DNA from 2 places in the Thioalkalivibrio sulfidiphilus HL-EbGr7 genome. Region 1 is predicted to be linked to the other one. Evidence: predicted binding sites of a transcription regulator. Region 1 holds the regulator's gene; the other holds the start of a gene.
What was found. Region 1 encodes FliA, which starts transcription of late flagellar genes. Its sites were predicted from a motif close to GCTAAAGTTNNNNNNNNNNCNGCCGATA; they were not measured.
Positions count from the first base shown of each region.

Region 2: TGR7_RS06080 (chemotaxis protein) is a predicted target of FliA. The motif match lies at 2,167-2,194, and genes of this name have one in related genera.

Region 1 is NC_011901.1:1,435,879-1,441,485, forward strand. Features, by position in the region: gene flhF (flagellar biosynthesis GTPase FlhF) at 1-1,196, shown strand, start outside; gene TGR7_RS06700 (MinD/ParA family protein) at 1,180-2,079, shown strand; gene TGR7_RS06705 (RNA polymerase sigma factor FliA) at 2,085-2,810, shown strand; gene cheY (chemotaxis response regulator CheY) at 2,933-3,313, shown strand; gene TGR7_RS06715 (protein phosphatase CheZ) at 3,334-4,095, shown strand; gene TGR7_RS06720 (chemotaxis protein CheA) at 4,132-5,607, shown strand, end outside.
Region 2 is NC_011901.1:1,302,688-1,308,294, forward strand. Features, by position in the region: gene TGR7_RS06060 (flagellar brake protein) at 1-330, opposite strand, end outside; gene TGR7_RS06065 (flagella synthesis protein FlgN) at 461-937, opposite strand; gene flgM (flagellar biosynthesis anti-sigma factor FlgM) at 942-1,232, opposite strand; gene flgA (flagellar basal body P-ring formation chaperone FlgA) at 1,344-2,030, opposite strand; gene TGR7_RS06080 (chemotaxis protein) at 2,255-3,187, shown strand; gene TGR7_RS06085 (CheR family methyltransferase) at 3,328-4,155, shown strand; gene flgB (flagellar basal body rod protein FlgB) at 4,352-4,744, shown strand; gene flgC (flagellar basal body rod protein FlgC) at 4,751-5,170, shown strand; gene TGR7_RS06100 (flagellar hook assembly protein FlgD) at 5,184-5,607, shown strand, end outside.

The sequences.
Region 1 (5,607 bases):
TGATCCTCTCCAGCCGTAAGGTGGAGGGAGGCATCGAGATCGTCTCGGCGGTGGACTTCGACGAGCAACTGCTGAGCGATATGGGCCGGGAGCCGGCACCTGCTGTTGCGAAGGCCGCGCCCGAGCCGCCCCTGGCCGCGCTGCGCGAGGCGGCCCCGGAGGTGGTGGAGCCCATCATGATCCCCACCCCCGCGCCCGCATCCGAGGCACGCCCGCGCCGTGAGCCTGCCCGGGAGATCGTCTGGTCCCAGGATCCGGCCCTGGTGGCCATGCAGCAGGAGATCGAGACCCTGCGGGGCATGCTCCAGGACCAGCTGGCCAGCTTTGCCTGGAATGACCTGAAGCGTCGTGACCCACACCGCGCCCAGCTGATCAAGCGTCTCGGCGCCCTGGGTCTCGACGAGGCCCTGTCCCAGGAGATCGCCGAGGGCGTGCGCCAGATTCAGAGTCCGGAACAGGCCTGGCGCGAGGGGCTCTACGGCCTGGCCACGCGCATCCCGGTGGCCGGTGAGGCTTTGCTTGACGGGGAGGGTGTCATCGCCCTGGTGGGACCGAGCGGCGTGGGCAAGACCACCACCGTGGCCAAGCTCGCGGCCCGTCATGTGCAGCGTCACGGGCGCGGTTCCATCGCGCTGGTGACCACCGATGCCTATCGCATCGGCGCTTATCGTCAATTGCAGACCTTCGGTCAGATCCTCGGCGTGCCGGTCCATCTGGCGCAGACAGGGCGCCAGTTGGGCGATATCCTATTGGGGCTTGGCGACAAGCAACGGATCTTCGTGGATACCGCCGGCATGAGCCAGCGGGACCTGCGCCTGGCGGAGGAGATGGCCGGGCTGGCGGCCATTCCGCGTCTGCGCACGCTACTGGTGGTGGCCGCCAATGCCCAGCAGGCGGTACTGGAAGAAACCTTCCGCGCCTTCGGTCATTTGCCGCTCACCGGCGCCGTGCTCACCAAGGTGGACGAGGCCGCCAGTCTCGGACCGGTACTCTCCGCCCTGAGTCACGGCGATCTACCCCTGCTCTATGTGAGCGAAGGGCAGCGGGTACCGGAGGACCTGCAACCGGCACGGGTGCAGCGCCTGGTGAGTCGCGCGGTGTCCCTGGCCTCGGACCGACAGCAACGCGCCCGCGGGCTCCGCCCGTCCATGGCGCCCCGGAAAGTGAATCGACACGCCCATGCCCAGATACAGTGATCAGGTCAACGATCAGGCCGATGGTCTGCGCCGCATGAACGCGCCGCGTCCCGTGCAGGTGATCGCGGTGGCCAGCGGCAAGGGCGGCGTGGGCAAGACCAATGTCTCCGTAAACCTGTCCGTGGCGCTTGCCCAGGGTGGGCGCTCGGTGATGCTCATGGACGCGGACCTGGGGCTCGCCAACGTGGACGTGCTGCTGGGCCTGCAGCCCCGGGCCAACCTCTCCCACGTGCTCAAGGGAGACCTGGGCCTGGACGAGATCCTGGTGGATGGGCCCGCCGGCATCACCATCGTGCCCGCCGCCTCGGGCGTGGCGCGCATGGCCGGGCTGGATCCGGCCGAGCACGTCGGCATCATCCGCGCCTTCAGTGAGCTGAGCCGTCCGGTGGACGTGCTCATCGTGGATACCGCCGCTGGCCTGCATGATAGCGTGCTGAGCTTCTGCCGCGCCGTGCAGGAGGTGCTGGTGGTGGTCTGCGACGAGCCGGCCTCAATCACCGATGCCTACGCCCTGATCAAGGTGCTGAGCCGGGATCACGGCATCAGCCGCATGCGCGTGGTGGCCAACATGGTGCGTGGTCCCGACGAGGGCAGGCAGTTGTTCGCCAAGCTGGTGGCCGTGTGCGACCGGTTCCTGGACGTGACCCTGGACTACGCCGGGGCCATCCCCCACGACGAATACCTGCGCAAGGCCGTGCAGCGCCAGAAGGCGGTCACCGAGGCCTATCCGTCCAGCCCGGCGGCGCGCGCATTCAAGGAATTGGCCCGCAAGGCCGATACATGGCCCATACCCGCCGGTGGAAGCGGGCGCATCGAGTTCTTTGTTGAGCGGCTGGTGGGTTCGGGCTCTAATGACAGGGAGGCCCTGTCATTAACGGATTAGCCGCCATGTACTCGAGCGAACTCCTGGACCGCAACCGCCTGGTGGATGCGCATGTGCCGCTGGTCAAGCGCATTGCCTACCACCTGCTGGGTCGGCTGCCTTCCAGCGTGCAGGTGGACGACCTGATCCAGGCCGGTGTGGTGGGTCTGCTCGAGGCAGCGCAGCAGTACGACGCGACCCAGGGGGCCAGTTTCGAGACCTATGCGGGGATCCGCATCCGCGGCGCCATGCTCGACGAGGTGCGACGCTCCGACTGGACGCCGCGCTCGGTACATCGCAACGCGCGCCGGGTGAGCGAGGCCATGCGCCTGGTGGAGAACCGCCTGGGCCGCGAGGCGCAGCCGGCGGAGGTGGCCGCGGAACTGGGCGTGAGCCTGGACGAGTACCAGCACATGGTCAGCGATGCCGCCTCCTGCAAGGTGCTGAGCTTCGAGGACATCTTCGAGCCGGACTCCGAGGGCGAGGACCTGCTGCCCGGGGACGAGCCGAGCCCCTTCGAGGCCCTGCAGTCCGATGGTTTCAGGGCGGCGCTGGCCCGGGAGGTGGGCGCGCTGCCGGAGCGTGAGCGGCTGGTGATGTCGCTCTATTACGACGACGAACTCAACCTGCGTGAGATCGGCGAGGTGCTCGGTGTCAGCGAGTCCCGGGTCTGCCAGCTCCACGGCCAGGCCCTGGTGCGCCTGCGGGCGCGCATGAGCGACTGGACCGGTCATTCGAGCGAGCAGAAATGAATTATTGACCTGCGCGGCAGTGATGCCACGCGGGGCGTGAGATTGAATCACTTCAACCCCCGGTTCCCCCAGGGTCAGCCGGATGCAATCTGAATCAGGCGGAGGTCAGTGTGGACAAGAATATGAAGATCCTGATCGTGGACGATTTCTCCACGATGCGACGCATCATCAAGAATCTGCTGCGGGATCTCGGCTTCAACAACACCAGCGAGGCCGATGACGGTAGCACGGCCCTGCCCATGCTGCAGAACGGCAACTTCGACTTCCTGATCACCGACTGGAACATGCCCAACATGCCGGGCATCGACCTGCTCAAGGCCGTGCGCGCCGACGAAAAACTCAAGACCATGCCGGTGCTGCTGGTGACCGCCGAGGCCAAGCGCGAGCAGATCGTCGAGGCCGCCCAGGCCGGGGTCAACGGCTACATCATCAAGCCGTTCACCGCCGAAACCCTGCGCGAGAAGATCGAGAAGATCTTCGAACGCATCAACGCGGGGGGCTGAGCGACATGGACACGCCGGGCTTGGAGGAGAAGGCCGCCGAGATCAAGGCCCAGCAGCTGCAGAAGGCCCGTCAGCTGGTCAGCCACATCGAGGCCGGTGACGAGGAATCTGCCGCCCGGCTGATCGAGGAACTGGGCCGCATGCACGAGAGCCTGCTGTTCCAGGAGCTGGGTAGGCTGACCCGGGATCTGCATGAGGCCCTCAATGCATTCCGTCTGGACTCGCGTCTCTCCGAGCTGACCCAGACCGACATCCCGGACGCCAAGGAACGACTCAACTACGTGGTCAGCCTGACCGAGGATGCGGCACACCGCACCCTCAATGCCGTGGAAGCGAGCCTGCCCATGTCGGAGCAACTCTCCAGCCGGGCAGGCGATCTGGCCCGGCACTGGCAGCGTTTCCGTGCACGCGAGCTCTCCGCCGAGGAATTCAGGCAGCTGAGCGGGGAACTGGGCGAGTTCCTGGCCCGGGTGCACGACGATGCCGAGGCCATCCGCCGCAATCTGTCCGACGTGCTCATGGCCCAGGACTTCCAGGATCTGACCGGACAGGTGATCCGCCGTGTCATCAACCTGGTGCAGGACGTGGAGCAAAACCTGGTGGGCCTGGTGCGCATCTCCGGCGAGCGGCTCTCCACGCCGGATCAGAAAAAAATGCAGGACAAGCGCGCCGAGGATCAGAACAAGGGTATGGGTCCGGCGGTGCCGGGCACCGCCGGTGCCAGCGATGTGGTCAGCGGCCAGGACGACGTGGACGATCTGCTGTCCAGCCTGGGATTCTGAGCACGTTGCCAAGCGCATAACGAGAAGGGGTAGGGGATGAGTCTGGATAGCGATGACGAGATTCTGCAGGACTTTCTGGTGGAGGCCGGGGAACTGCTGGAAGGGCTCAGTGAGCAGCTGGTGGAACTGGAGCGCAACCCCACCGACCGTGACCTGCTCAATGCGGTGTTTCGCAGCTTCCACACCATCAAGGGCGGCGCGGGATTCCTCAATCTCACCCACCTGGTGGCGGTGTGCCACCGGGCCGAAGACGTGTTCAACGTGCTGCGCCAGGGCCAGCGCCAGGTGGATGGCGCGCTCATGGACGCCGTGCTGCAGGTGCTGGACGTGGTCAACCGCATGTTCGGCGAGATCCGCGGCGGCGTCGAGCCGGGGCCCGCGGATCCCGAGCTGCTGACGCGGCTGGAATCCATGACCGGGCCCGCGGACGCCGCGCCTGCGCCGTCTCCCGTCGCCGAGGCGCCTCCGCCCGCCCCCGAGCCTGCCCCGCCTGTGTCTGCCAGCCCTGCCGTGCCGGCCGGCGATGGCGACATCACCGACGAGGAATTCGAGGCCCTCCTGGATGCCATGCAGTCCGGTGGCAGCGCGCCCGCGCTGGCCGCAGCACCGGCCGCTTCGCACAAGAGCGACGAGATCACTGAGGACGAATTCGAGAGCCTGCTGGACGAACTGCACGGCAAGGGCAATGCGCCTGTCGAGAGCAAGGCCTCACCCCCGGCCGCAGGCAGCTCCGCGGACCCGGATCTGATCAGCGAGGATGAATTCGAGCACCTGCTGGACGAACTGCACGGCAAGGGCAAGGCACCGGTCGTGGCGTCTGCCAAGGCCGCGCCCGCCGCTGCTGCACCACCCGCCGCGAAGCCGGCTGCTGCGCCTGCCCCTGCCGCCGCCCCCGCCGCCGCCCCCGCCGCTGCGACCCCTGCGACCCAGGCACAGCCCGCCGCAGAGACCTCGGTGCGCGTGGACACCAAGCGCCTGGACGACATCATGAACCTGGTGGGCGAACTGGTGCTGGTGCGCAACCGTCTGGCCACCCTGCGTTCCAAGATGTCCGACGAGCAGGTGGCCAAGGCGGTCAGCAACCTGGACATCGTCACCGCCGACCTGCAGGCGGCGGTGATGAAGACGCGCATGCAGCCCATCAAGAAGGTGTTCGGGCGCTTCCCCCGGGTGGTGCGCGACCTGGCCCGCAGCCTCAACAAGGAGATCGATCTGGAGTTGCGCGGCGAGGAGACCGATCTGGACAAGAACCTGGTGGAGGCCCTGGCCGATCCGCTGGTGCACCTGGTGCGCAACGCCGTGGACCACGGCATCGAGTCCCCCGAGGAGCGGGTCGCCGCCGGCAAGTCCCGCACCGGACACGTGGTGCTGTCCGCCGAGCAGGAGGGCGACCACATCCTGCTGACCATCGCCGATGACGGCAAGGGCATGGATCCGGACGTGCTGCGCGCCAAGGCCGTGGAGAAGGGGCTCATGGACGAGGATGCGGCCCAGCGCATGACCGACCAGGAT
Region 2 (5,607 bases), 130 kb from region 1:
TTCGTGCTCGCCCACGTGGATCACCTCGATGGCGAAGTGGGCGGGGAGGTTGTTGTAGAAGCCGTACAGGTGCAGGGTCTGACCCACGGCGATCTTTTCATGGCCGTCGGCCGGCGCCAGTTCGTCCAGGAAGACGTAGCCCTTCTCGGCGTCGATCTTGAGCAGGGTGGTGTTGAAGTAACCGCGCTGGTTCTCGATGCGCGCGCTCAGCAGGGCACGGCCGTCCTTCATGGCATCGAGCACCGCGAGGATGCGCCGCCGGTGGCTGATCTGCTCGTTGAGGCTGCCCTCAACCTCGGGGGAGGGCGGCACTGCCGGGGTTTCGTTCATGCTGGATCGGGAGCCCTGCGCTGGGGCCGCCTCTGTTGTTTGTCTTGGTTATTACGGCAGCTGCGAGGTGTCGCGCTGCCAGCCCGGGGCCAATGTAACACGGAAGGCCGGTCCGTTGATGGACCGCTTGTCAGGCCTTGGAGATGTGCCGGGAGGCGTCGCCGGTGACGGTATGGCCGGAGGGGCCGTAGAGTTCCGTGCGGGGATCTTCGCCGCGCAGGATGTGGATCGCCTGGTCCACCTGCTGGCGCTGGGTTTCCACCACGCCGCCGTTGATCTGGTTGAGCCGCTTGCAGCGGCCCATGACCGTCTGCAGACGGTCCCAGAGGGGCGACATGAGACCTTGTTCGTCCCAGGCGCGCAGGCAGGCGGCCATGCCGGCGGCGTCGGCGTCGAAGCCGGCGGTACGCATCAGCTGGGTCTGCTCGCGGGTGAGGCGTTCCAGGGACACGACCAGTTGCTGCTTCTCGGCCACCGCCTGGTTCAGGGCCTGAAGATCGCGCTCTGCCAGGGCATTGCTCTCACGTTCCAGGGCGGATTCCAGCAGGCAGGCCTCGCGGACGGCCTGGTTGAGCAGTGTGTCGAGTCTCTGGGCGCTGGCGTGCATGGCGTCAGAGAAGGTCCTCGGTCTGCATGAGCTTGTCGGCCACCCGCTCGGCGTTCACCTGGTAGCTGCCGTCGGCGATGGCCTGGCGGATCTCGGCCACCCGCTGGCTGTCCACGGCGGGCTGGGCGCTGGCGGTCTGGGTCAGGTCGCTGAGCCGACGAGCGGTGTCGGTCAGGGTCACCTGGTCGTCGCTGCTGCGCGAGGAGGTGCTGCCCCCGGCCTCACCACCGCGGGAGCCGCGGCTGTCGGACACGGCGCGGCCATCGCCGGTGGCGCGGGCCTGTGTCTGACTCAAGTTTTTGATATCAATGGACATTGTTGAATCCTCTGGCCCTGGGGCTGTTCCCTGTTGAACACATTATCGGCAGCAACAGGGGATTCTTGAGGCCTGGATTACGGTATTGGGTCACATTCTAACACCCACGACACCGTGGGAGAGCACGACCCCTTCGACCACCCGACGGGAGGAGAGGTTGCGCACCTGGACCCGTTCGCCCCGGCTGCCGTCGGCCAGGGCCTCGCCTTCCACCCGCACGTTCACGGCGCTGCCTTCGGCCAGCAGGGTGACCCGCTGACCCCGGCGCACCAGCCGGGGGGGCTCTACCATCTGGGGCGTGAGCACGGTACCGGCGGGCAGGGCACGGCGCAAGACCATGTCCCGGGCCAGTTCCAGGTCGTTGAGGTAGCCGCCGGGCAGGGCGCCGACGTCATGGCGTTCCAGGCGCAGATGCTGGGCCTCCAGCTGCATGCCCCGGGGCAGGGGATGGCCCAGGACCACCACCTCGCCATGGACCGCCACATGCACGGGGACGTACAGGGACCAGGTCACCGGGCCCAGGCAGCGGATGCCCACGGTGCTGTTGCCCGCCAGGCGGGCACCCGGGGAGGTGAAGGGTTCCAGGCCCTGCTCGCAGGCGCGCAGGCGCAGGCGGGGATCGAGGCGGCCCGGCGAGACCGTGACCTCGAAGGCCTCACCGTGGGCCGCGCGGGCCTGCTCAGCCATGTAGCGGGTGGCCGTGTCTAGGATGCGTTCGTGGGGTTCGTGGGCCAGCGCGGGTGTACTGATCAGCCACGCCGTGAGGCACAGCAACACGCCCGCGGCCGAGACCCTGCGTGTCTTTGAGCGAGGTCCGCCCGTGGGTCCTGGCCCGGGCCGGTCACTGAGTGTCGAGTTGTTGACGGTATAGCACATCATGGCAGTGAGCTTGCAAGAGGCATGCCATGGTCCCGCTCAAGGAAATCTGCGCAAGGCCGATAGAGTTGTCCATAATGGACAAGAAAAGCGCCGCACCCTTGCGCCAACCTCGGGAGAGTTCCATGACCGGTGTGCTTGATGAAGTCAACCGTCGTACCCAGCTGGTGGGGCAGAACCGCCTCGAACTGCTCATGTTTCACCTGGGTGACAAGCAGCTGTTCGGCATCAATGTCTTCAAGGTCCGCGAGGTCATTCCCTGTCCGCCCCTCAAGCGCATGCCGGACTCCCACCCGGTGGTGGCGGGCATCGCCCACATCCGGGGCAGCACGGTACCGCTGATCGACATGGCCAAGGCCATCGGTAAGGCCCCGCTGCCCAAGACCGAGGGCACCTTCGTCATCATGACCGAGTTCAACCGCACGGTGCAGGGCTTCCTGGTGTCCGCGGTGGACCGCATCGTCAATCTCAACTGGGATGCCATCCGGCCGCCCCCCAAGGGCACGGAAAAGGGCAGCTACCTGACCGCGGTCACCAACGTGGACAACAAGCTGGTGGAGATCGTCGACGTGGAGAAGGTGCTCGAACTGGTCACCGGACCCGCCAAGGGCGTCTCCGCCGAGATCGCCCAGGCCGGCCAGGAGGCCTCCGGGCGTGTGCGCCGGGTACTGGTGGCCGATGACTCCTCGGTGGCCCGCAAACAGATCAAGCGTTCTCTCGACGAGATCGGGGTAGAGAGCATCATCGTCAAGGACGGCCGGGAGGCCCTGGACACCCTCAAGGAACTGACCGCGGTGACCGGTTCCATCGACGACCAGATCGCCCTGCTGCTCTCCGACATTGAGATGCCGGAGATGGACGGCTACACCCTGACCTCGGAACTGCGCAAGGTACCGGAGCTGGCCGGGTTGCACGTGATCCTGCATTCCTCACTGAGCGGGTCCTTCAATGCCGCCATGGTGCAGCGCGCTGGCGCCAACCGGTTTTTGCCCAAGTTCAATCCCGATGAACTGGCCGCTGCCGTGCTTGAACACATCAAGGGCAGCGCCGATTCCTGAGGCACCGTGGCGGCCGAGATGTACCCCCGTCGATTGCCGGGGCGGCAAGATCTTGCCGCCCCGGCAAGTGTGCCCATGACCGGCCCGTGACCGTTATACTGCCAGTGCCCGCAACCGGCACAAACCAGGAGAGCGACCCCTTGTCATCCACTGCCATCCAGCCCCAGGACTACGAGGACTTCCGTCTGTTCCTGGAAAAGAGCTGCGGCCTGGTGCTCGGCGACAACAAGCATTACCTGGTGACCAGCCGACTGTCCCGGCTGATGGGTGAGTTTTCCGTGGGTTCGGTGAGCGAACTGCTGCGCCTGCTCAAGACCGGATCCCGGCCCGGGTTGCGCGAGCGGGTCATCGAGGCCATGACCACCAACGAGACCTACTGGTTTCGCGACGTCTTCCCCTTCGACATCCTCAAGGACACCATCTTTCCGGAGCTGGGCAAGAAAGGCGTCAACCCGGTGAAGATCTGGTCGGCGGCCTGCTCCAGCGGTCAGGAGGCCTACTCCATCAGCATGATCGTGAGCGAATTCCAGCAGGCCCGTCCGGGGGTGCTGAAGAACGTGCAGATCGTGGGTACCGACATCTCCACGGCCATCGTGCGTGATGCCCGCGAGGCCACCTACGACAGCCTGTCCGTGGGCCGCGGCCTGTCCCAGGAGCGGCGCGACCGCTTCTTCGTGCAGCAGGACAACCGCTGGCAGCTGCGCCCGGAGATCCGTGCCCGGGCGAGCTTTCGCGAGTTCAATCTGCTCGACAGCTATACCCTGCTGGGCAAGTTCGACGTGGTGTTCTGCCGCAACGTGCTGATCTATTTCTCGGCGGAATCCAAGCGCGACATCCTCAAGCGCATCGCCCAGATCCTCAACCCCGGCGGCTATCTGTTCCTGGGGGCTTCCGAGTCCATGGCCAACTATTCCGACGCCTTCGAGATGGTGCGCTGCAACCCCGGCGTGGTGTACCGCAAACGCTGATCCGGGATGCCCGGATCCGGGCGTCAAAATCCCGTCCTTCCAGGCCTGAGCCCCGCTGCCGTGGCGGATTGTTGCCGCCATCAAGTCGTCACATCCCGCTGTCTATCCAATAACTCATTGAAATAAATACAGATTAAATCATGGCATGCCTGTTGCATTGCTTTCGTGCAGACAAGACTCACGAGGTGAAGCAGGCATGTCACTGTCCTTCGACAAGGCCCTGGGTATCCACGCCGATGCGCTGCAGTTGCGCTCCCGGCGCCTGGAACTCCTGGCCTCCAACCTGGCCAACGCCGATACCCCCAACTACAAGGCGCGGGACATCGACTTCCGTGCCGCCCTGAGTCAGGCCCAGGGCGGGGGCGTGGGTCTGATGCGCACCCACGCGAGCCATCTGTCCGTGCAGGGCGGTGGCGTGGGCGGCGAGCCGCTCTACCGCATACCCAACCAGCCCTCCCTGGATGGCAACACCGTGGACGCGCAGCTGGAGCAGGCGGCGTTCTCGGAGAATGCCGTGCAGTACCAGGCGAGCCTGGATTTCCTCAACAGCCGATTCCGCGGTCTGCGCACCGCGCTCAAGGGGGAGTGATAGCCCATGAGCAACCTGTTCAAGATCTTTGATGTCTCCGGCTCGGCGCTCAGCGCCCAGTCCGTGCGCCTCAACGCCATCGCCAGCAACATGGCCAACGCCCAGGTGGCCAGCCAGACCCCGGAGGGGGCCTACCGGGCCAAGCATCCGGTGTTTGCCTCGGTGCTGCAGGCGGCGGGCCAGAGCGGCTCCGCAACGCCGGTGCGGGTGGTCAATGTGCTGGAGAGCCAGGCGGAGCCGGTGGCCGAATATGCGCCCAACCACCCGCTTGCCAACGAGCAGGGCTACATCTTCAAGCCCAACGTCAGCGTGGTGGAGGAGATGGCCAACATGATCTCCGCGTCACGTTCCTACCAGAACAACGTGGAAGTGATGAATACCACCAAACAGCTCCTGCTGCGCACCCTGCAGCTGGGTCAGTCGTAACAGGAGGCCTGAGATGAACAGCGCCAGCGCCATCAGTGCAGACATCATGAACAAGCTGGGACTCACCTCCCACGAGACCGCCAACACGAAGGGTGATGATCGCCTGGGCCAGAGTGATTTTCTCAGGCTCATGATCACCCAGCTGGAGAACCAGGATCCCTTCAAGCCCATGGAGAGCGGCGAGTTCCTGGGCCAGCTGGCGCAGTTCGGTACGGTCTCCGGCATCGAGGACCTGCAGAAATCCTTCAACCGCTTCAGCCAGAGCATCGCCTCGGGCCAGGCCCTGCAGGCCGCGGCCCTGGTGGACCGTCATGTCACCGTCCCGGGCGACATGATCATCATGGATCCGGCCGAGGGCATGCGGGGGGCGGTGCAGGTGCCGGCCTCGGCCGAGGTGGTCATCGGTGTCTACAACCAGGCCGGCCAGCTGGTGCGGC